DNA from 4 places in the Latilactobacillus parafuchuensis genome. Region 2 is predicted to be linked to each of the others. Evidence: predicted binding sites of a transcription regulator. Region 2 holds the regulator's gene; each other region holds the start of a gene.
What was found. The regulator CtsR, encoded in region 2, represses protease genes until heat stress. The targets are predictions, from matches to a motif close to TTGGTCAAAAAAGGTCAAANA.
Positions count from the first base shown of each region.

Region 1: a site for CtsR is predicted at 4,291-4,311, ahead of clpB (ATP-dependent chaperone ClpB). Genes of this name have one in related genera too.
Region 3: a site for CtsR is predicted at 3,169-3,189, ahead of ACVPPQ_RS07465 (ATP-dependent Clp protease ATP-binding subunit). Genes of this name have one in related genera too.
Region 4: a site for CtsR is predicted at 4,166-4,186, ahead of clpP (ATP-dependent Clp endopeptidase proteolytic subunit ClpP). Genes of this name have one in related genera too.

Region 1 covers NZ_CM143875.1:2,155,119-2,161,086, forward strand. The annotation lists gene yjeM (glutamate/gamma-aminobutyrate family transporter YjeM) at 1-934, opposite strand, end outside; gene rpmF (50S ribosomal protein L32) at 1,186-1,368, opposite strand; gene clpB (ATP-dependent chaperone ClpB) at 1,643-4,225, opposite strand; gene ACVPPQ_RS10645 (LapA family protein) at 4,405-4,809, opposite strand; gene ACVPPQ_RS10650 (SDR family NAD(P)-dependent oxidoreductase) at 4,821-5,630, opposite strand; gene rnz (ribonuclease Z) at 5,633-5,968, opposite strand, start outside.
Region 2 covers NZ_CM143875.1:606,452-612,419, reverse strand. The annotation lists rRNA gene ACVPPQ_RS03355 (23S ribosomal RNA) at 1-2,104, shown strand, start outside; rRNA gene rrf (5S ribosomal RNA) at 2,195-2,311, shown strand; tRNA gene ACVPPQ_RS03345 (tRNA-Val) at 2,322-2,394, shown strand; tRNA gene ACVPPQ_RS03340 (tRNA-Lys) at 2,397-2,469, shown strand; tRNA gene ACVPPQ_RS03335 (tRNA-Leu) at 2,497-2,580, shown strand; tRNA gene ACVPPQ_RS03330 (tRNA-Thr) at 2,620-2,692, shown strand; tRNA gene ACVPPQ_RS03325 (tRNA-Gly) at 2,700-2,771, shown strand; tRNA gene ACVPPQ_RS03320 (tRNA-Leu) at 2,786-2,871, shown strand; tRNA gene ACVPPQ_RS03315 (tRNA-Arg) at 2,886-2,959, shown strand; tRNA gene ACVPPQ_RS03310 (tRNA-Pro) at 2,965-3,038, shown strand; tRNA gene ACVPPQ_RS03305 (tRNA-Gly) at 3,067-3,138, shown strand; tRNA gene ACVPPQ_RS03300 (tRNA-Pro) at 3,175-3,248, shown strand; gene ACVPPQ_RS03295 (CtsR family transcriptional regulator) at 3,391-3,861, shown strand; gene ACVPPQ_RS03290 (ATP-dependent Clp protease ATP-binding subunit) at 3,879-5,968, shown strand, end outside.
Region 3 covers NZ_CM143875.1:1,522,269-1,528,236, reverse strand. The annotation lists gene ACVPPQ_RS07490 (heavy metal translocating P-type ATPase) at 1-105, opposite strand, end outside; gene ACVPPQ_RS07485 (CopY/TcrY family copper transport repressor) at 118-543, opposite strand; gene ptsP (phosphoenolpyruvate--protein phosphotransferase) at 677-2,401, opposite strand; gene ACVPPQ_RS07475 (phosphocarrier protein HPr) at 2,401-2,667, opposite strand; gene ACVPPQ_RS07470 (hypothetical protein) at 2,810-3,001, opposite strand; gene ACVPPQ_RS07465 (ATP-dependent Clp protease ATP-binding subunit) at 3,232-5,400, shown strand; gene ACVPPQ_RS07460 (DUF1827 family protein) at 5,516-5,815, shown strand.
Region 4 covers NZ_CM143875.1:257,981-263,948, reverse strand. The annotation lists gene rapZ (RNase adapter RapZ) at 1-287, shown strand, start outside; gene ACVPPQ_RS01520 (gluconeogenesis factor YvcK family protein) at 284-1,318, shown strand; gene whiA (DNA-binding protein WhiA) at 1,321-2,265, shown strand; gene ACVPPQ_RS01510 (MarR family winged helix-turn-helix transcriptional regulator) at 2,361-2,813, shown strand; gene ACVPPQ_RS01505 (DsbA family protein) at 2,882-3,403, opposite strand; gene clpP (ATP-dependent Clp endopeptidase proteolytic subunit ClpP) at 3,515-4,099, opposite strand; gene ACVPPQ_RS01495 (peptide deformylase) at 4,875-5,285, opposite strand; gene ACVPPQ_RS01490 (glycoside hydrolase family 73 protein) at 5,331-5,906, opposite strand.

The DNA.
Region 1 (5,968 bases), 710 kb from region 2:
CTAATTGATAACCCATGTTATTCATCGCAACATAAGCCACATTGCCTAACGTGACTTCGGCTGTTGAACCAGTTGCTTTCGCAAAACCACTATGAGCAGCAAAAGTGAAGTCCCAATTGGTAAAGGTCCCCATCATGAAAATTCCGAGGGCGTAACCAATCGCAATCACGATGGCTGAAATAGCAAGCCCTTTAGGGAAGTTGACTTTCGCATTTTCAGTTTCATCAACTAACCCACCAACGACTTCCAAACCACCATAAGCGAAGATTGCGAAGACGACGAAACTAAAAACTTGAATCATCGACGCATAACTTGCATTTGGTGATTGGAAAAAGGCATGGGCCGTGATTGGTTGCGCCATAACGCCTTTATTGAGCACTAGAATTAACATGCCACCTAAGAATAAGATGACGTTAATCAAGGTAATCGCCGTCCCGCCGATGCTAGATACTTTTTTGATTTTATCTAGCCCTTTAGAAGTGACAAAGGTAATCACGATGATCCAAAGAATTGCTAAAATTCCTAACGTTTGAACCCCGTTAGTCAAACCAAAGATTGACCAACTCTGCGTCTTATCAACCCCGAAAATCGCGTTTGATAATGGCACCCAAATCCCATTACCGACACTGACCATCCAAATAACGTAAGACGCAAACCACATGAAAGTCCCTACGAAAGCGAACTTGGGATTAACCGATCGCTCCATCCATGAATAAATCCCGCCTTTGGCTTCCCCGAAAGCGGCCCCCATTTCCCCTAACATAAATGCATAAGGGATGAAGAAGGTTACTGCTGCTAAAACATACCAGAAAATTGATGCATAACCCATTAAGTAAAATGCTCGTGGGATATTGGTAAACCCAAAAACTGATGTAAAAATCATTAGGATGAGTGCCCCTAACGTCAACTTACTTGTCTTTTTCTTTTCTGCCACTCAAAACACCTCTTTCATTTCTAATGCTTGCCTATTAAATAATTAATAACCAAAATAGGACGTAATACTAAATGCCCTTTTCTATTTTAAGGTGTATTTAGTTAGCGGTAAATGACTCTAGTTGTTTTCTAATCTAATTATTTTGTTTTATAATTATTTTCTAATATTAATGAACTTTTTTGGCTAATTTATCATTTTTTGATCAATAAAAAAACGATTATCCAATATGGATAATCGTTTTTTAAAGGAAATTAGTCGTTAGCTTTTGGTGTAACAACTTGTTCGCCTTTGTAAAAGCCTTTTGGTGAAACACGGTGACTTACACGGTATTCGCCATTTGTTGCATCGAATTGTACGTTAGGTGTGTTCAATTTGATATGTCCACGACGCATACGTTTCTTCGTCTTTGATGTTCTTCTTGCTGGAACTGCCATTATTTTCAGACTCCTTTGTATCTTAGATTCATTAATGATATACCGAACTCAGGGAATTTAGCAAGCTTTTTCCTAACTAACCAAATTGACGTTGAAATTAATCAGCCGTCCCACTACTTTTGTCCGCGACTTCTATAATACTATGTTTAACTCATAAGAGCAAGTGATTTCATGAAAATCAAATCATTTACCTCAGAGTCAATCATCCGATAATCGCATCAGCATAGCCATTCTTTTCAGTATACCATAGAACTAAAGGAGAATGACCGTTAATTTACACTTTAAAAACTAATTGATCGTCCTTTAAATCAATTTCAACCGTTGTATCGGGCAAAATGTCGCCACCAATTAGTTTCTTCGCTAACGGCGTTTCAACGTAATTCGTGATGTAACGGCGTAATGGCCGGGCCCCAAAAGCGGGATCGTACCCTTCTTGGGCAATCCAACTTTTAGCGGCGTCCGACATCGTCAACGTAATATCTTGATCCGCCAATCGTTCTGATAATTCAGCGACCATTTTGACTACAATTTGTTGAATATCAAGTAAGCTCAACGGTGTAAACATAATTGTATCATCAATCCGGTTTAAAAATTCTGGTTTGAACTTCGTTTGAATCAACGCGTGCACTTGATTTTGCGTTACTTCTGAAATTTGACCTTGTTCATCGACACCGTCCAATAATAATTCTGAACCAAGGTTAGACGTCATGATGATAATCGTATTCTTAAAATCAACCGTGCGACCTTGTGAATCCGTTAAACGGCCATCATCTAACACTTGCAATAAGATATTAAAGACATCCGGATGGGCCTTTTCAATTTCATCTAACAAGACAATCGTATACGGATTACGGCGCACCGCTTCAGTGAGTTGGCCGCCTTCTTCATAACCTACATATCCTGGTGCCGCCCCAACTAAGCGTGAAACGGAATATTTTTCCATATATTCACTCATGTCAATTCGAACCATGTGTTTTTCAGAATCAAATAGGTCCTCGGCGAGTGCCTTCGCCAATTCCGTTTTACCAACCCCAGTCGGGCCTAGGAACAAGAATGAGCCCAATGGCCGGCTAGGGTTCTGTAAGCCAGCACGCGCCCGTAAAACGGCATCTGTGACCGCATCGACTGCTTGGTCTTGCCCAACCACCCGTTCATGCAAATGATCCGCCAGTTTTAAAAGCTTTTGCCGATCACCGGCCACTAATTTAGCGACTGGAATACCCGTTTGTGAACTAAGGACTGCGGCAATTTCATTTTCAGTGACTGATTCTTGAACCATCCAGTCCTCTGGTTTTTCATCCTGTTCAAGCTTGGCTAACGCTTGTTCGAGTTGCGGAATCGTCCCGTGTTGTAATTTAGCCGCCTTTTCAAGATCATAATTGCTTTGTGCGTCCTCTAATTCATGTTTAGCGGCGTCAATTTCCGCCTTTTTATCGTTAATTAAATTCAAATCAGCTTTTTCGGTTTCCCACCGCATTTTCAAACTATTCGTGGTTTCACGCAAATCGGCTAATTGTTTTTGGGTTTCAGCCAACCGTTTTTGGGAAGCGGCATCCGTTTCCTTCTTCAAGGCCGCTTCTTCAATTTCTAATTGCATCAGTTGACGCGTCGCTTGGTCCAGTTCAGTTGGTTGTGAATTCATTTCGACGTTGATATTCGCACTGGCTTCATCGACCAAATCAATCGCCTTATCTGGTAAGAAACGATCGGTAATGTAACGGTTCGACAACGTTGCAGCGGCGACTAAGGCGTTATCATGAATCCGGACACCATGGAAGATTTCAAAGCGTTCTTTTAAGCCCCGCAAAATACTAATCGTATCTTCAACGGATGGTTCTTGAATCAAGACTTTTTGGAAACGCCGTTCAAGGGCTTTGTCTTTTTCAATATTTTGACGATATTCATCGAGGGTTGTCGCCCCAATCATGTGGAGTTCGCCCCGCGCTAACATTGGCTTCAATAGATTGCCAGCATCCATGCTGCCTTCAGTTTTACCCGCGCCAACAATCGTATGAATTTCATCAATAAAGAGCAAGACTTGGCCTTCACTCTTCTTAACTTCAGCTAAAACAGCTTTTAGCCGTTCTTCAAATTCACCACGATATTTGGCGCCGGCAATCAGGCTCCCCATATCTAACGAGATAATCGTCTTGTTCTTAAGATTTTCAGGCACGTCTTTGCGGACAATTCGTTGCGCTAAGCCTTCGACGATTGCCGTTTTACCAACCCCTGGTTCACCGATTAGAACCGGGTTATTTTTCGTTTTACGCGATAAAATCCGAATCACATCGCGAATTTCTTCATCCCGACCAATCACTGGATCCATTTTACCAGAACGAACCGCTTTGACTAAATCCGTCCCGTATTTCGCTAATGCTTGGTAGTTCTCTTCTTGATTTTTAGATGTCACTCGTTGCCCTCCTCTTAATTTAGTCACAACTGCTTTCAATGTTTTTAACGTCACTTGTTGTTGGTTTAAATATTGGACCAATGGTTGATATTTAAGCGCCATTAAGCCCAAAATGAGTGTTTCAGTTGATAGATATTCATCTTGAAATTCTTTTTTATACTTCTCGGCTTCCGTTAAAACTTGGTATAGATTTTTCGAAACATTCTGCCCATATTGACTTTGACCTTCAACTGTTGGAATCGCATCAATTTCACGATCAATTTCGGCCTCTAAACCGACTAAATCAACGCCGGCTTCTTGATAAATCTGTTGACCTAATTGTTGCGGTTGAATTAAAAATTTAAAGAGATGGGGAATATCGATTTCTGTTTGGTGCCGGGTCATTGCAATTTTTTGTGCTTCGGCAATGGCATCTTGAACTGCCTGAGTCATTTGTTCTGGATTCATAAACGTCATTCCTTTTTAAGTTTATTTTTGAATTAACGTTAGCTGTTTAACTAACTATTATTATAATAGTCAAAATAGGTCAAACATTCAAGTGATATGCTTCTAAATCAGACTTTAGTCCAATTAAAAAAAGCGAGCACACACCCGGTTATCGGGTGGCCCTCGCTGCTTGTTTAAAACTAAGCGTTATGATGATCGCTCGTTTGTGAAATTTGATTAATCTTGGCGTGCAATTCATGCACTTCAGCTTCTTTATCAGCTAACGCTTGATCAAACTTCTTTTGCGCCTTTGCAGTCGCTGCATCAACCGCTTTTTGAACCGTTTCGGCTTGTTCTGCTTGGGCTTTCGCTAATTCTTGAGTTAATTGTTTATGCATTTTCTTTTGACTCAACGTGCTCCCCGTAGCGGCCAAGAATGTGATGATCGCCCCAATTAACAATGAGACGATGATGACAATAATCAACGGCCATTGGACGTGGGCAAAACCAAAGTTGACCGCGACTGGCGCCACATTTAATACGGCAAAAATCACAACAATCAACGCTAGTCCTAAAACAGTAATTAAACGACCTTGTTTTTTCATTTAAATGCTCCTCACTTTTGATTGAATATCGTACTGGCTAGATAATCACCCACACTAGGGGCTAAATCATATAATTGGGCAGCGGCACTCATTAAGAACGGCGCGTTAATTTCACGTTTTGGATGACCAATCGCTCTGACAATCCGTTTCGCTAATCGTTCAGGGTCAAGCACAATCCAATCAACCGTTTCTAAATACTGACCGGTTTGATCGGCAATCTTGAAAAAGTCCGTATCAATCGGACCCGGATTGACCGTGGTGACTTGGACGCCTAATGGTTTCAATTCTAGCCGTAAACCGTTCGAATAACCAATCACGGCAAATTTAGTCGCCGAATAAATCGCTGACTTTTGGGTCGCCATTTTACCCGCCATTGAGGCAATATTAATGATTTGGCCAACGCCTTGATCGACCATTAACGCTCCGAGTGCCCGCGTTAAATACATCAACCCTAACACGTTGACTCGAAACATTTGTTCAACGGTTGCCATCGGTGTTTCAAGCGCTGTTTCAAAATGGCCAAAACCAGCGGCATTGACTAGCACATCTACGCGACCAATATCATTTTCAATTTGGCCAACAACTTGTTCAATCATTTCTGGATCGCTGACATCCAATTGGTAAGCATAAGCGGGTTGCCCTGATAACGCTTGGCATTGATCGCGCACGATTTGCAACTCGGCTTGACGCCGGGATAAGACCACAATCACCGCCCCTTGGCTCGCTGCTTCATAGGCAATGGCCTTGCCCAAACCTGATGAACCACCTGTAATCACAATTACATTTTGTTTTAAATCCTGTAGATCTGCTAATTTAACCATGTTTATTCATCCTTTCGACCGTGAAATGGGATATCATAAATATCTAAATCGCTAACAACCTTTGTATTCTTAAAAATCGCCCGCGCATCGTTTTGTAGTTCCCGAACCGCTTGACCTAAATACCGAGCTGAAATATGAGTCAACAGTAAGCGGTTGACTTGCGCTTTTTTAGCGACTTTAGCTGCGTTAATATTCGTTGAATGATAATATTGATGCGCAATTTTTTGTTCTTGTTTGCCAAAGGTACTTTCATGAACTAACACATCCGCGTTAGCCGCCAATGGCACAATCGCTTCGCAATTGCGGGTATCCCCGATAATGGTCACAATCCGGCCTTT
Region 2 (5,968 bases):
GTAGCGGTGAAATTCCAAACGAACTTGGAGATAGCTGGTTCTCTCCGAAATAGCTTTAGGGCTAGCCTCGGAATATTGGATCATGGAGGTAGAGCACTGTTTGGACTAGGGGCCCGTCTTGGGTTACTGAATTCAGATAAACTCCGAATACCATTGATTTAGTTCCGGGAGTCAGACTGCGAGTGATAAGATCCGTAGTCGAAAGGGAAACAGCCCAGATCACCAGTTAAGGTCCCAAAATTTATGTTAAGTGGAAAAGGATGTGGCGGTGCACAGACAACTAGGATGTTGGCTCAGAAGCAGCCACCATTTAAAGAGTGCGTAATAGCTCACTAGTCGAGTGCCGCTGCGCCGAAAATGTACCGGGGCTAAACATAATACCGAAACTGTGGGTGGACACGTAAGTGTCCGCGGTAGGAGAGCGTTCTAAGGGCAATGAAGCTAGATCGTAAGGACTAGTGGAGCGCTTAGAAGTGAGAATGCCGGCATGAGTAGCGAAAGATCAGTGAGAATCTGATCCACCGTATGACTAAGGTTTCCTGGGGAAGGCTCGTCCTCCCAGGGTTAGTCGGGACCTAAGGCGAGGCCGAGAGGCGTAGTCGATGGCCAACAGGTTGATATTCCTGTACTAGTTTATTTTGTTTGAACGATGGAGGGACGCAGGAAGCTAAGGAAAGCACACGACTGGAAATGTGTGTCCAAGCAACGAGTCTTGAGTTGAGTGAAATGCTTGATTCTTTAAGGACAAGTTGTGATGGGGAGCGAAATTAAGTAGCGAAGTTCCTGATGTTACACTGCCGAGAAAAGCTTCTAGTGAGAAATAAACTACCCGTACCGTAAACCGACACAGGTGGTCGAGGAGAATATCCTAAGGTGAGCGAGTGAACTCTCGTTAAGGAACTCGGCAAAATGACCCCGTAACTTCGGGAGAAGGGGTGCTGACCGTCAGGTCAGCCGCAGTGAATAGGCCCAAACAACTGTTTATCAAAAACACAGGTCTCTGCAAAATCGTAAGATGACGTATAGGGGCTGACGCCTGCCCGGTGCTGGAAGGTTAAGAGGATGAGTTAGCGCAAGCGAAGCCCAGAATTGAAGCCCCAGTAAACGGCGGCCGTAACTATAACGGTCCTAAGGTAGCGAAATTCCTTGTCGGGTAAGTTCCGACCCGCACGAAAGGCGTAATGATTTGGGCACTGTCTCAACGAGAGACTCGGTGAAATTATAATACCCGTGAAGATGCGGGTTACCCGCGACAGGACGGAAAGACCCCATGGAGCTTTACTGTAGCTTGATATTGAGTGTTTGTATAGTTTGTACAGGATAGGTAGGAGCCGTAGAGATCGGAACGCTAGTTTCGATGGAGGCGTTGGTGGGATACTACCCCAACTGTATGACCACTCTAACCCGCGTCACTTAGCGTGACGGGAGACAGTGTCAGGTGGGCAGTTTGACTGGGGCGGTCGCCTCCTAAAGTGTAACGGAGGCGCTCAAAGGTTCTCTCAGAATGGTTGGAAATCATTCGTAGAGTGTAAAGGTATAAGAGAGCTTGACTGTGAGATTGACAAATCGAGCAGGGACGAAAGTCGGACTTAGTGATCCGGTGGTTCCGTATGGAAGGGCCATCGCTCAACGGATAAAAGCTACCCTGGGGATAACAGGCTTATCTCCCCCAAGAGTCCACATCGACGGGGAGGTTTGGCACCTCGATGTCGGCTCATCGCATCCTGGGGCTGTAGTCGGTCCCAAGGGTTGGGCTGTTCGCCCATTAAAGCGGTACGCGAGCTGGGTTCAGAACGTCGTGAGACAGTTCGGTCCCTATCCGTCGCGGGCGCAGGAAATTTGAGAGGAGCTGTCCTTAGTACGAGAGGACCGGGATGGACATACCTCTGGTGTACCAGTTGTTCCGCCAGGAGCATCGCTGGGTAGCTATGTATGGAAGGGATAAACGCTGAAAGCATCTAAGTGTGAAGCCCCCCTCGAGATGAGATTTCCCATTCCTTTATGGAAGTAAGACCCCTGAAAGATGATCAGGTAGATAGGCTAGGAGTGGAAGTACAGCGATGTATGGAGCGGACTAGTACTAATCGGTCGAGGACTTAACCAAAGGTGCAATGTTTTGGGCTTTTGAGATGATATTACTTATTATGCAGTTTTGAGAGAACGAAGTTCTTCTCAGTGCGAATAGCACAAATAGTGTGGTGGCGATAGCAAGAAGGATACACCTGTTCCCATGTCGAACACAGAAGTTAAGCTTCTTAGCGCCGATAGTAGTTGGTGGGAAACTACCTGCGAGGATAGGACGTTGCCACGCTATATTTGATGGAGGTTTAGCTCAGCTGGGAGAGCATCTGCCTTACAAGCAGAGGGTCACAGGTTCGAGCCCTGTAACCTCCATTGAGTCGTTAGCTCAGTTGGTAGAGCATCTGACTTTTAATCAGAGGGTCGACAGTTCGAGCCTGTCACGACTCATCGGCCAAAGTTACACGCCAAGAAAATGCGGGTGTGGCGGAATTGGCAGACGCGCTAGATTTAGGTTCTAGTGTCTATATAGACGTGGGGGTTCAAGTCCCTTCACCCGCATACAATTGAATAGTTTTTTTAATGAAAGCAATCTTTTTTGCCGACTTAGCTCAGTTGGTAGAGCATCTGATTTGTAATCAGAGGGTCGGGCGTTCGAATCGTCTAGTCGGCATTAAGATGCGGAAGTAGTTCAGTGGTAGAACATCACCTTGCCATGGTGGGGGTCGCGAGTTCGAATCTCGTCTTCCGCTTTCATTATGATATCGCCGGGGTGGCGGAACTGGCAGACGCACAGGACTTAAAATCCTGCGGTAGGTGACTACCGTACCGGTTCGATTCCGGTCCTCGGCATCATAATGAAAAATGCACCCATAGCGCAACTGGATAGAGTGTCTGACTACGAATCAGAAGGTTGTAGGTTCGACTCCTACTGGGTGCATAGAACGGGAAATAGCTCAGCTTGGTAGAGCACCTGGTTTGGGACCAGGGGGTCGCAGGTTCGAATCCTGTTTTCCCGACTGGATACAAAAAAAGTAAATAAGAAATGCGGAAGTAGTTCAGTGGTAGAACATCACCTTGCCATGGTGGGGGTCGCGAGTTCGAATCTCGTCTTCCGCTTTTTTTGTATCCGTAACACATCACCAAATAAGTTTCCGGGAAGTAGCTCAGCTTGGTAGAGCACTACGTTCGGGACGTAGGGGTCGCAAGTTCAAATCTTGTTTTCCCGACTCAAAAAGGCTTGCGACAGCAAGCCTTTTTTGTTGTCTACTGAAAAGTCAGTAAACTTTCTTTTTAAGGGAATAATCGTTATAATAATAGTCAACGTTAGTCAAAGTTAAACTTACGAATGAATAAAAGGGATTGATATATTTGCAAAGTCAGAACATCTCAGATATCATTGAGGCCTATTTGAAAAAAATATTGGCTGATAATGAACAGATTGAAATTCGGCGCTCGGAAATTGCAAAATTATTTAACTGTGTGCCTTCGCAGATTAATTACGTCATCAATACCCGTTTTACAGAACAACGGGGCTACGTTGTTAACAGTAAACGGGGTGGCGGTGGTTACATTCGGATTGTTAAGGTGCAATTTTTAGACGATCGCGATTTCTTGGAGGCCTTGATTAACAATATCGATTCGCGAATTTCGCAGAACGATACCTTGGCGATTATCCAAAAGCTGTATGATGAAGATATTCTCTCGCAAAAAGAGGGCAATCTGATTCTGGCGGCGATGAGTCCACAAACGTTAGCCTTGAATGATAAACAATTGGAAGAGCAACTGCGAGCGCAAATATTGGTTGCTGTATTAGAACGACTACGATACGAAATTAAGTAAAAAGTGAGGGGTTATCTATGAATAATCTATTTACACCTAGCGCCAAGAATGTTTTAATGTTGGCCCAAGAACAAGCACAAAAGTTTAATCACCATGCCTTAGGGACTGAACATTTATTGATTGCATTGGTATTGGAAAGTGAAGGCATCGCTGGGACAACGCTCCGTGAATTAGGGGTGACACCGACTGATGTCTTAGAAGAAATCGAACGCTTGACCGGTTACGGTAATGCGGTTGTTGCACTAGGTGCGAGTGGTTATTTGCCATACTCACCGAAAGCGAAGCAAGTTTTAGACGTCGCGCGGGGGGAAGCCCAACAAGTTAACGCGATGAAAATCGGGACAGCTCATTTATTATTGGCCTTGTTGCGAGACGACGATATTATTGCCGCGCGAATTCTATTAAACTTAGGATTGAGTTTGGCTAAAACACGTCAATTGCTATTACAAAAAATGGGTGTCGATAGTGCAACTGCTAAAAAACGGTCAAAGACGAAACCTAAAAATAATGTGCAAGAAGGCACACCGACGCTTAACCAATTAGCGCGCGATTTAACCCAACTGGCTCGTGATAATCAGATTGACCCCGTCGTTGGTCGGACTGCGGAAGTGCAACGACTCGTTCAAATTCTAGCACGTCGTTCGAAAAATAATCCTGTATTAGTTGGTGAACCAGGGGTCGGTAAAACAGCGATTGCGGAAGGTTTCGCCCAACGGATTATTGATGGCGATGTACCAAGCGATATGCTACACAAACGGTTAATGATGCTCGATATGGGTTCGCTAGTCGCGGGGACTAAATACCGTGGCGAATTTGAAGACCGTTTGAAAAAGATTATTGATGAAATTTATGCGGATGGTCAAGTCATTCTCTTTATTGATGAATTGCACACGTTAATCGGGGCCGGTGGGGCAGAAGGCGCAATCGATGCTTCTAACATTTTGAAACCCGCTTTGGCTCGTGGTGAATTACAATTAATCGGGGCGACGACGCTCGATGAATATCAAAAATATATCGAAAAAGATGCCGCTTTAGAACGCCGTTTTGCGACGGTGACGGTTAATGAACCAACACCAGAAGATTCCGAACAGATTCTAGCGGGGTTACGGCCACGTTATGAAGCATATCACGGTATCACGATTACCGACGACGCGTTACACGAAGCCGTGGTGTTAGCCAACCGCTATATCACGAATCGCTTCTTACCCGATAAGGCCATTGATTTAATGGATGAAGCATCGGCGCGCGTTCGTTTGGCGGCGGTTAACCAAAAAACACCGTTGGACAAGCTAGAATTAAAACTACAAACGTTAGCACAAGAAAAAGAAACAGCGGTTGGTCTGCAAGATTTTGAAAAAGCAGCGGCCCTGCATGAAAAAGAAGTCGCAACTAAAGTTAAAATCGTGAAGTTGCAAGCTGAAGCCCAAGAAAATGGGGTGCGCTCAGATATTAAAGTGACTGGTGAAAGCATCGCAGAAGTCGTCGCTCAGTGGACGGGTGTGCCCGTGACTCAGTTGCAACGCAAAGAAAGTGAACGGTTGATGCAACTTGAAAAAGTCTTGCACGAACGAGTTGTGGGTCAAGAAGAGGCGATTTCAGCCGTTTCACGGGCGATTCGTCGTGCGCGTAGTGGTTTGAAGGATCCGAAACGACCAATCGGTTCATTTATGTTCTTAGGGCCTACCGGGGTCGGGAAGACGGAATTAGCGAAGGCGTTAGCCGAAGCGATGTTTGGTTCCGAAGATAATTTAATCCGAGTTGATATGTCGGAATACATGGAACGTTACAGTACGAGTCGCTTAGTCGGGGCTGCCCCTGGTTACGTCGGCTTTGAAGAAGGTGGTCAGCTGACTGAAAAAGTCCGTAATAAACCTTATTCAGTGGTCCTATTCGATGAAGTTGAAAAAGCCCATCCAGATGTCTTCAATATTTTGTTGCAAGTCTTGGATGATGGTTATTTAACGGATTCAAAAGGGCGCAAAGTCGATTTCCGGAATACGATTATGATTATGACATCGAATTTAGGGGCGACAGCTTTACGCGATGATAAATCCGTTGGTTTCGGCGTTAAAGACGTAACGGCGGATTACAAAGCGATGCAAAGTCG
Region 3 (5,968 bases), 920 kb from region 2:
ATCCTCATCGTGTTCTGAATCGTCCATCTGCATATGATCCATGCTCATGTGGTCCATATTCATATGATTCATGTCGTGACCTGTTTCGTGTTCATTCATCTTCATTAAATGTCCCTCCTATTCACAATCACAGTTAGCCGGCAAACAATTACAAGCCACTTTAACCGGTGCCGTTTTCAATTTGGTCGCCAACACCGTTTGTAACTGTTCAATATCCGTTTGACTTAAAGTCGTGGTTTCAACTAGATTAGCCAACGTTTGGCCTTTTTTCATTTCGCATAAATGGTCAAATAACCCTTGCGTAGCATGGTCCATCGCATCGACTTCCGCCACGGTTGCAGTATAACTAAACCGCCGTCCCTCTTTAGTCGCTGTTAAATAACCTTTTTTCACTAACCGACCAATCAACGTTTTGATGGTTGAGTCTTGCCAGTCCCGTTTTTGTTGTAAGATATCGATTAAATCACGACTATTAACCGCCCCTAACGACCAAATCACGCGCATGACTTCCCATTCAGAAGCAGTAATTTCATTATCTGGCATTTCATCACTCTCTTTCGTTTACAATTGTAGATTTATTATAAGTTCAGTTTAACCCGTCACTCATAGCTTGTCAATTAATATGACGCCACAAAAAAAAGACCCCCTAAAATAGGCGGTCTTCAAAGTTAAACGATTATAGATTACTCATGTAATCTTCAACTAATTTTTGATTTTCTTCATTACTTGTATTCACGTTGACAGCTGTTTCAACTAAATCAGCTAAATCAGTTGTATCCAAACGTTTCATCAAGCTCCGAACACGTAATACTGAAGTGGCACTCATTGAGAATTCATCTAAGCCCATCCCGACAAGGAGTGGGGCCATGATTGAATCTCCAGCCGCTTCACCGCACATACCAGTCCACTTACCTTCTTTATGAGAAGCGTCGATGACGTTCTTCACAAGACGCAAGATAGCTGGATTGTAAGGTTGGTATAAGTATGAAACGTGTTCGTTCATCCGATCAGCAGCCATTGTGTATTGAATCAAGTCGTTGGTCCCGATACTGAAGAAATCGACTTCTTTAGCAAATTGGTTAGCCAAAACGGCACTGGCAGGAATTTCCACCATCATCCCAACTTGTAAATCATCTGAAACGGTTTGACCCTTAGCAATTAAACTTGCTTTTTCTTCTTCGAGAATTCCTTTGGCTTGACGGAATTCAGCAACAGTTGCAATCATTGGGAACATAATCCGTAACTTACCGTAGTTAGAGGCACGCAATAAAGCGCGTAACTGCGTTCTAAAGATGTCATCACGATCTAAACTAATCCGAATTGCTCGGTAGCCTAAAAACGGATTCATTTCTTCAGGAAGTGGTAAGTAAGGTAATTTCTTATCCCCACCAATGTCCATCGTCCGGACAACAACGGGTTTACCGCTCATACCTTCTAGAACTGCTTTATAAGCTTCAAACTGATCGTCTTCACTAGGCAGTTCAGGTGAATCCATATAAAGGAATTCTGTCCGATATAAACCAATTGCTTCAGAACCATTAGCGACAACACCCTCTAAATCTTTAGGTGTCCCGATGTTGGCAGCAACTGTAAAGGTTTTACCGTCTTTGGTAACAGATTTTTCGTCCTTTAGTTTTTCCCATTCAGCTTTTTGAGCTGCAAAATCTTTTGCTTTCGCATCATATTCTGCAACGTCAGCTGCGGTTGGATCTAAAACAGCGACTCCGTTAATCCCGTCGACGATTAATTCTTCGCCAGCTTTAACGACACTCGTAATTGTTTCAGTCCCAACAATCGCTGGAATTTCTAAAGAACGCGCCATAATCGCAGAATGTGATGTCCGTCCACCAATATCAGTCACAAACGCCTTCACGAATTTACCATTCAATTGGGCTGTGTCACTTGGTGTCAAGTCATGCGCAATCACGATTACTTCTTCATTAATTAATGCTGGGTTAGGGAGTGTTACCCCTAATAGATGACTGAGAACGCGCTTAGTGACATCTTTGATGTCAGCAGCCCGTTCTTGCATGTATGCGTTATCAGTCATAGCCTCAAAAGTGGCCACAAATAAATCTGCGACCTCTTTCAAAGCTTGCTCAGCATTAACCTTATTATCTTTGATTTTACCTTCGATTTCGCCGGTAAATTCAGGGTCTGCTAAAATCATGATGTGGGCGTCAAAAACTTGTGCTTCTTCTTCCCCTAATGATTTAGCAGCAATCTTCCGAATGGTCTTTAAATCATCCGTGGAATCTTGTAAGGCCTTATGCAAACGATTAATCTCTTTTTCTGAATCCGTAATGGTTGATTTCGAAAATGACAAATCGGGTTGCACTAACATGTAGGCTTTCGCAGTTGCGATTCCGTCACTTGCAGCGATCCCTTGAAGTCTTGTCATTATTCAGATAAACCTTCCTTTTTCATTGTTTCTTCGATTGCGTTGATAGCATCAGCTTCGTCAGCACCTTCAGCAGAAATAGTAACGTCTGCGCCTTGACCAACACCAAGAGACATAACGCCCATGATTGATTTCAAGTTAACAGATTTACCTTTATATTCTAAGTTGACATCTGAGTTAAATTTGCTTGCTGTTTGTACCAATAATGTAGCTGGACGAGCGTGGATACCTGTGTCTGCTACTACGTGAAAATCGCGTTTTTCCATGTTAATCGATCCCCTTTTATCTATACAGATTTATTTTTTAACGAAATGGCTGACCGTAATTCTACCGTCACCCTTTCGATAGTTAAGATTACCATTTTTTGAAAAATACTACAACTGTTTCGCCAACAAAATTAATCACCGTCTAAACGATACCGCTTTCAGACGCTCGATAAATCACCTGCCCATTTCGTTGCGCAAACCCCACAATTTCTTTTCGATGATCATAATTAACCCAGACTTTCTGAAAATTAAGAAACTCGTTTTTCTCAACAATAATCTCATCTTTTTCGTGATTTAGTAGGGCGTTCATCTCTGCTAAAAAATCTCTTTGCATACTTACACCTCATATCTTATTATTTTCATTAGTTATTTCCATACTCATTTTCATTTAGATGTCACCTAAACCAATTCTATTGTACTGAAATTAATGTTCTAAATAAAGTTTTTATTTTCAAGTACGATTACTTGCAACTTTTTTTGACGATGCTTATAATTCATTTAAAGGTCAAAGATAGTCAGATAAACTTTGATCATCAAATTGATAAGAAAGGTCGTGACAGTCTGATGCTTTGTCAAAATTGTCAGCAAAATCCGGCAACAATCCATCTCTACACAAGCACTAATGGCCAACGACATGCCATTAATTTATGTCAAAACTGTTATCAACTCTTAAAACAACAAGATGGCACTAACCAACCTACTGGTAGTTATGCCGATCCATTTGGTTTTGGTAACCTTGATGACTTGTTTAAAGCCATGGGGGCAACACCCAATGAACAGATGAACCCTAATCAGGGACCGCAAACCCAAGCCGGTGGTAACAATGGTGGTCAAAATAATGAAAGTTTATTAAGTCAATATGGGGTTAACTTGACCAATCTCGCTAAAGGGGGCCAAATCGATCCCGTGATTGGTCGCGATAAAGAAATCGCGCGGGTGATTGAAATTCTCAACCGTCGGACCAAAAACAACCCGGTTTTAATTGGTGAAGCCGGTGTTGGTAAAACCGCAGTCGTCGAGGGTTTAGCACAAAAAATTGCGGATGGTAACGTCCCGACTAAATTACAAGATCGCCAAGTCATCCGACTAGACGTCGTTTCTTTAGTTCAAGGAACCGGCATTCGTGGCCAATTTGAACAACGAATGCAACAATTAATGACCGAATTAAAACAAAATAAACAATATATTCTCTTTATTGATGAAATTCACGAAATTGTCGGTGCTGGTAACGCTGAGGGTGGCATGGACGCTGGCAACGTTTTGAAACCCGCTTTAGCTCGTGGTGAGCTCCAATTGGTGGGCGCAACGACTAACAATGAATACCGCCAAATTGAAAAAGATGCCGCACTCGCCCGCCGTTTACAACCAGTCGCCGTCAATGAACCAACCGTTGATGAAACCGTTCAAATTCTGAAAGGGTTACAAGAAAAGTATGAAAGCTATCATCACGTTCATTATACAGATGATTCTCTAAAAGCCGCGGCAATGCTCTCTAACCGTTATATTCAAGATCGCTTTTTACCCGATAAGGCCATTGATTTGTTGGACGAAGCGGGTTCTAAAAAGAATCTAACGATTACCGTCGTGGATCCTAAAGTCTTGGAAGATAAGATTAAAACCGCTGAGGGTGCCAAACAAACGGCCCTCAAAGAAGAAGACTACGAAAAAGCGGCCTTCTATCGCGACCAAGTTAATAAACTAACTAAGATGCGTGAAACCGACAGTCCTGATGACTCACAAGAACCGACAATTACCGAAAAAGATATGGAAAAGATTGTCGAAGAAAAAACACGCATTCCAGTTGGCGAATTAAAAGCGCAAGAACAGGCCCAACTAAAAAATCTGGCAACTGATTTGGAAGCCCACGTCATTGGTCAAGATTCTGCAATTGATAAAGTCGCTCGTTCAATTCGCCGCAACCGGATTGGTTTCAATAAGTCTGGACGGCCAATTGGCTCCTTCCTTTTTGTTGGCCCAACTGGTGTCGGTAAAACAGAACTGGCTAAACAAATTGCCAAAGAATTATTTGGTAGTCCCGATTCAATGATTCGTTTTGATATGAGTGAATATATGGAAAAATTCAGCGTCTCGAAATTAATTGGGTCCCCGCCCGGCTATGTCGGCTATGAAGAAGCTGGTCAATTAACCGAACAAGTTCGGCGCAACCCATATAGTCTAATTTTATTGGATGAAATTGAAAAAGCCCATCCAGACGTGATGCATATGTTCTTACAAATTTTAGATGACGGTCGTTTAACCGATTCGCAAGGTCGCACCGTTAGCTTTAAAGATACGATTATTATTATGACGTCCAATGCTGGCCAAACCGATGCTGAAGCCAATGTTGGTTTTGGTGCAGCGGCGAACGGACAGACTCATTCTATTTTGAATCAGTTACAAAATTATTTTAAACCTGAACTGCTAAACCGTTTCGATGACATCATTGAATTCCAAGCTTTGGCTAAGAACAATCTTTTAAAGATTGTTTCACTAATGATTGATGAAACCAATGGGATGATTGCTGACCAAGGATTGCATATTGACGTCACTGATGACGTTAAAACTCGGTTAGTTGATCTCGGTTATAACCCTGAGATGGGGGCCCGCCCACTTCGTCGGGTGATTCAAGAAGAGATTGAAGACCGCGTTGCCGATTACTATCTAGATCACCCAGAGCATAAACAACTAGTTGCACACTTGGTCGATGAGCATATTAAAGTTAGTAGCGTTTAAGTGTCGATGCATTAAAAAATGATTAAAAAAAAGATAAATTAAGTGTAAACACGTGTTAAATAGAGCGCTTTCAATTATAATGATGATAGGATAAAATGATTAAGGAGTGATTTACATGCGTTTAGTTAATATTACAAATTCATATCAGCGACTTGTTAGCCAACAACTAGCAACGACCGCTGCAGACTACGTTAAAGTTTACTCTCTCGGTAAAACAACCATTCTTTATACCCGTTCATCGAAATCAGCCGAAATCCTCATGGAAAATAAAGTTCGGAATGTTCAACAAAGTGAAATAGATTTCGTTCTTGATAAGTTAGTCCCAAAACATATCAATAATGACGACTTAGCAATCCTAAATGATGGCCAATTGGTTGAAATCACAATTCCTAGTGCGTTGTTAACCTCTGCTTAATTTAAAAACAGTTCACTTGAAGTCAATTTTCAATGAACTGTTTTTTTGTTGCTTTTTCTAAATTGATTAACCCACTATATTTTTCATTAATTCCTACCGTTTATCCCGTATTATTACCTTAAATTATGATAGACTGTTAATAATGAATAACGT
Region 4 (5,968 bases), 350 kb from region 2:
AATTTAAAGAATTAAACGGCTTAGATGCGCCAGTGCGTGATTATGTGATGGCGCAACCCGCAACCGAGAAGTTTTATCAACAACTGAGCGGGATGTTGAAAGATATCATGCCCGGCTATTTAGAAGAAGGTAAAACCAGCGTGACCATCGCGATTGGTTGTACGGGTGGGCAACACCGCTCTGTCGCGTTAGCACAACGGTTGGCCGATGATTTAGCTGTCGACTACCCAGTTGATGTGACCCATCGGGATATGAAGAAACGAAAGGAAACGGTGAATCGGTCATGACAGCCGCAAATCGCATTATTCGGGTGATTAAAGGTCGTCAGCCTAAAGTGGTTGTGATTGGTGGTGGGACCGGACTCCCCGTTATCTTGAAGAGTTTACGGGAACAAAACGCGGATGCGACTGCGATTGTGACGGTCGCTGATGATGGCGGTTCGTCTGGCGTCATTCGGGATTACATCAACGTCGTGCCACCGGGTGATATTCGGAATGTTTTAGTCGCTTTATCAGATTTACCACAATTAACCTTGGATATTTTTCAATATCGGTTTAAATCACACGATGCCTTTTTCTCGGGCCATGCGATTGGCAATCTGATTATTGCGGCGTTATCTGAAATGGAATCCGGCATATTCGATGCGGTACAACGGTTATCCGAAATGATGGAAGTTGATGGGCACGTTTATCCGGCCGCCAATGTGGCATTATCGTTGAATGCCCGGTTTACAGATGGCACGCAATTAGTGGGCGAATCTGAAATTTCAGCCGCGCGCAAACAGATTGAACACGTTTGGGTGACGAAGACCGCTGATGACGGTGAAGGCCAACCAACGGCGATGCCCGAAGTTATTGAATCGATCATGGCTGCTGATGTGGTTGTTTTAGGTCCGGGGAGTCTATTTACGAGTATCTTACCGAATTTGATGATTGAAAACTTAGGACAAGCCGTTACCCAAACAAAGGCAGAAGTTATTTATATTTGTAATATCATGACCCAAAAGGGTGAAACCGAACGTTTTACGGATGCTGATCATGTTCGGATATTAAATGAACATTTGCAACAAAATTTTGTGGATACCGTGTTAGTCAATACCGGCCGCGTGCCAGAAAACTATTTAGATCATCAGAAATATGATGAAATTTTATGGCCGGTTGAACATGATTTTAAAGGATTACGTCAATTGGGTTGTCGGGTCATTTCCGATAATTTTTTGGAATTACGCAACCATGGCGTTTTTCATAATGGTCAAAAAGTCGTTCAAGAAATTATGAACTTGGCTTTTCAGGTGAATACAGCTAAACGAGGTGAATAAGGATGGCTTCTTACGCTAGTGAGGTCAAGAAGGAATTAACCCAGTTAGAAGTTCATCCAGAACACGCGCGGGCAGAATTAGCGGCTTTGATTCGGATGAATGGTTCGTTAAGTTTGATGAATCATCAATTTGTTTTAAATGTTCAGACTGAAAATCCGGCGATTGCTCGTCGAATTTATAGTTTGTTACGGCAAAATTATCAGATTGAATCAGAACTATTAGTGCGTCGTAAGATGAAGTTAAAGAAAAATAATCAATATATCGTACGATTAAAATACGGAACGAACAAAGTGCTCAACGATTTAAACATTGTTGAAGCTGATGGCTTTACGATTCATACCCAGGTTTCGGAGGATGTCATTAACGAGGATCAACGGGTCCGCTCTTATTTACGGGGAGCTTTTTTGGCTGGTGGTTCGGTCAATAATCCTGAAACCAGTCGTTATCATTTGGAAATTTATTCTTTATATGAAGAACATAATCAAGATATTGCACAGATGATGAATCGCTTTGGCTTGAACGCCAAAACCACGGAACGTCGGAGTGGTTACATTACTTATCTGAAAGAGGCCGAAAAAATTGCGGATTTCTTACAGGTAGTGGGCGCGACGAATGCAATGTTGAAGTTTGAAGATATCCGGATTGTCCGAGATATGCGGAATTCGGTGAATCGCCTGGTTAATTGTGAAACGGCCAATTTAAATAAAACAATCGATGCGGCGACGAAACAAATCGAAAATATCGAATATTTAAGAGACACTATCGGTTTGGATAATCTACCGGTTAAACTCCGCGAGATTGCGTTATTACGTTTGGAATTCCCAGATATTACGCTCAAAGAACTTGGCGAACGGATGCCAAGCGGGGCGATTTCTAAATCTGGCATTAATCACCGCTTAAGAAAATTAAATCAATTAGCAGAAAATTATCAGCAAGGCGTCATATAAAGGTGTACAATTTAATTGTTGGTCCAGTTTGACTTATGCAATTTAATTCTATATGATATGCTTACCAGTGGACACTATTAATTGGAGGAAGAAATATGGTTGAACCAGTTTTATTAGATGAACAATTATGCTTTTCAATTTATCGTGCGCAAAAGGCGTACAATCACTTTTACGGAAAGGTTTTAAAACCGTTTAGGTTAACGTACCCACAATTTATCGCGATGCTAGCGTTATGGGAACATGGCACGATGTCGGTTAAAGAGTTGGGACATCATCTAGAACTTGATAGTGGCACCTTAACACCGCTATTGAAACGTCTAGAAGCTGATGGTTGGGTTAATCGTAACCGAGCAGCTGATGATGAACGCCGCGTTGATGTCTCATTAACGCAAAAAGCTGAAGATCAAAAAGATGAAATCTACGAACGCGTTGGTGGTTGTACCAACTATTTAGATTTTTCAAGCGATAAATATCATGAATTACGCCAAAGTATGAATGAAGTCGAACGTCATTTAAATGCGATTCAGGTTGAAGAAGGCCGTTTCTAATAGGTCGCTATAAAAAGGGTCTAACCAGATCAGTAGTTGACTACTCTGGTTAGACCCTTTTTTGGTGCTTATTGCGAAATTAATTGTTCTAATTCGGTCAGATCAATTGATTCATCAAAAATATGTTGACCGAGAATAATCGTAGGGACAAATTGAATATTAGCCGTTTGTGCTTCGTGTTCAATCGCAGCTAAGACCGCTTGATTATTTTGAGGGGTCAATTTTAGATTCTGTTTAAGATACAAATCAAGTTCATTGGGCGCTAAGTCGGGGCGCCAAGTGGGTTGGTGTGTGTATAGGAAACGAATCGCGTTGACGGCCGTTTCCGGTTGGTCAAACGGTAAATAGGTGTGGGCTAAATTACCCAGTTGTAAATCATCTTTATCCTTGTTTAAGGGTTTAATAATCCGCCGGACGCGACCTGCTTTAACGGCTTGGGTTAAGAGTTGATCCGAACGATAAAACCATTTACGACAATAAGGACAAGCCAAATTTAGAAATTCGACGGTCGTAATCGGCGCTGATTCGGCCCCCAGTACAATGCCGCCGTCGATCGTGACTTTGTCTGCTTTAATGACACTAATATCCATCTTAAAAGCCTCCTTTGATTCCTAACCAAGTATAGCAAAAATGGGGATCGTCTTAAAAAATTATGAACTAAAAAAGCCAATTCCGCGAAGAATTGGCTTTTTTAGTAGTGGTTATTTAGGTTGGTTAATCATGATATCGTCAATCAAACCATAATCTTTGGCTTCTTGGGCCGTCATGTAGTTATCACGATCAGTATCTTGTTGTAGTTTTTCAAACGTTTGACCAGAATTGTCGGCTAAAATTTGATTTAAACGTTTCCGAGTTTTCAAAATTTCGCGCGCAGCAATTTCGATTTCAGTTTGTTGGCCTTGGGCGCCACCTAAAGGTTGGTGAATCAAGACGGTTGAGTTAGGTAAGGCAAAACGTTTGCCTTTGGTCCCAGCTGATAATAAGACACTCGCCATTGATGCAGCCATGCCCATTGCGATGGTTTGAACATCAGATTTGATGAAGTTCATCGTATCCATAATCGCTAAACCAGCGGTGACAGAACCACCGGGTGAGTTGATGTAAATTGAAATGTCTTTGTCAGAATCTTGGGCATCCAAGAAAAGTAATTGTGCAATAATGGTGTTTGCCATTTGATCGTTGACTTCACCAGATAGCATAATAATCCGGTCTTTTAATAGACGTGAATAAATATCGTATGAACGTTCGCCACGTGACGTTTGTTCAATAACTGTAGGTACTAACATTGAATTGCCTCCTTATATGAACCAGAGTTTAAGCACTCTGAAATCTATAAATCAAATTTTACAGCAAAGGTCAATTTTGGTCAAATGGAAAGCCTCTTTTCTGAAAATATTTAGTGATTTTGCGTCAAACTTTAAAATATGTTATACTGTTAACAGTTAATCAGCACTTATCACTGTAGAATCAAGTATTATTTGAAGACTTTAATCAAACTGGAGTAACCCTGGAGTTACAAGTAGTGTAAAGAGGCGGCTTACGCTGTTTAAACGAGAAAATATTTAGAACCACAAGAATTAAACATAATCGAATTAAATTAAAATCATGCAACTCTAGTGAAGTTGCCCCGAACATTAAACCAACGTGTTTAATGGTGGTATCAGCAAGCTTGATACCCAGAATATTATGTTACAATTTAATATGCGAAATTAATTAGAAAGCCACCCAGCAATGGGTGGCTTTCGTCAATTAGAGCGTCAAAAAAGTTGGCTGAGAAGCACGTTAAAAAACTAAGTGTGTTGAGTTGCGGTTAGCAACTGAGCATTAATTATAAATAACCGATAATCTCGTTCTTAAGATTATCGGTTATTTTAGATTAAGCGGAAGTTGTTGCAACTCAAAAGCACGTTAAAAAACTAAGTGCGTTGAGTTGCGTTCAGCAACTGAGCATTAATTATAAATAACCGGTAATCTTGGTCTTAAGATTATCGGTTATTTTAGATTAAGCGGAAGTTGTTGCAACTCGAAAGCACGTTATCAATTGCCTATCGTTTTTTAAATCTAAATCAGAATCCCTTCACAATGGTCAACTTCGTGTTGGATAATTTGGGCAATCCACTCGGTAAAAGTTTGTTCTTGGACTTTAAACTGACGGTCTTGATAACGAACAGTAATGGTTTCGTAGCGGGTGGTTGCGCGTTGACCGGTTAAAGATAGACAGCCTTCCTCAGTTTTGTAGGGGGTACTTTTTTTGATAATCGTTGGATTGACCAAAGGTAGCGCAATCGGACCCATTTGGCACACGATAATGCGCTGATTGACACCAATCATATTGGCCGCCATTCCGACACAGCGTTCAGTATTAGCGGCTAATGTATCGAGCAGGTCGGTGATGACTTGTGAGTCGTTGATAGTGGCTAGTTTCGCTGGTTGTGCCAGAAAAGTTGGGTCGTGCATAATGGGTTTAATCATGGGAACTCCTTCAAGAAAATTAATAATTCCATCATAGCACAATCGTTACGAATCGTACTTCGCCAATTTATAAATTTTGATGGTTTGAATTAATTTGGCGGCGTAGTCCGGATCGGTTGCGTAGCCCGCTTGTTGGAGGGTTTGCGCCTGGGTCGCGTAATCCGTTTGCTGTTTGAGAGTGGCGTAAGTGCCAGCGCTGAGAAATTGACTATGATCTTCGATGGCAATTTGTAGATTAGGGTAAATTTTAAAATAGTCTTTAATCGTCACGCGTTTTTGATTTTCAAATTCGTCAGTCGTCATTAGAATTTTTTGACCTTGGTAATCGCCTTTGACCCCGAATAGATTGTGGGCTTTCACTGCTAAATCACTACGGCCCCAATCCGATTCAATAATCGCTTGCGCAATCACGATACTAGGTAAAACTTGTTGTTGGGTTTGATAAACGGTTTTGGCAGTCGTCCCAATTTTTTGAATAAAACGGTCTTGACGTTGTGTTTCTTCCGTCGGGGTTTCCCAGGTGCGCTTAGTGGGGGTGGCTGTTTTTTTGAAGCAGCCGGTCAGTAATAGGCAAGCGATAATTGGGACTAATAGGACGTAATGGTGTTGTTTAATGGTCATTGAGGAACTCCTTAATTGAATTGATAAGCAAGTTTTAATATACCAGAAAATAACCATTTAGC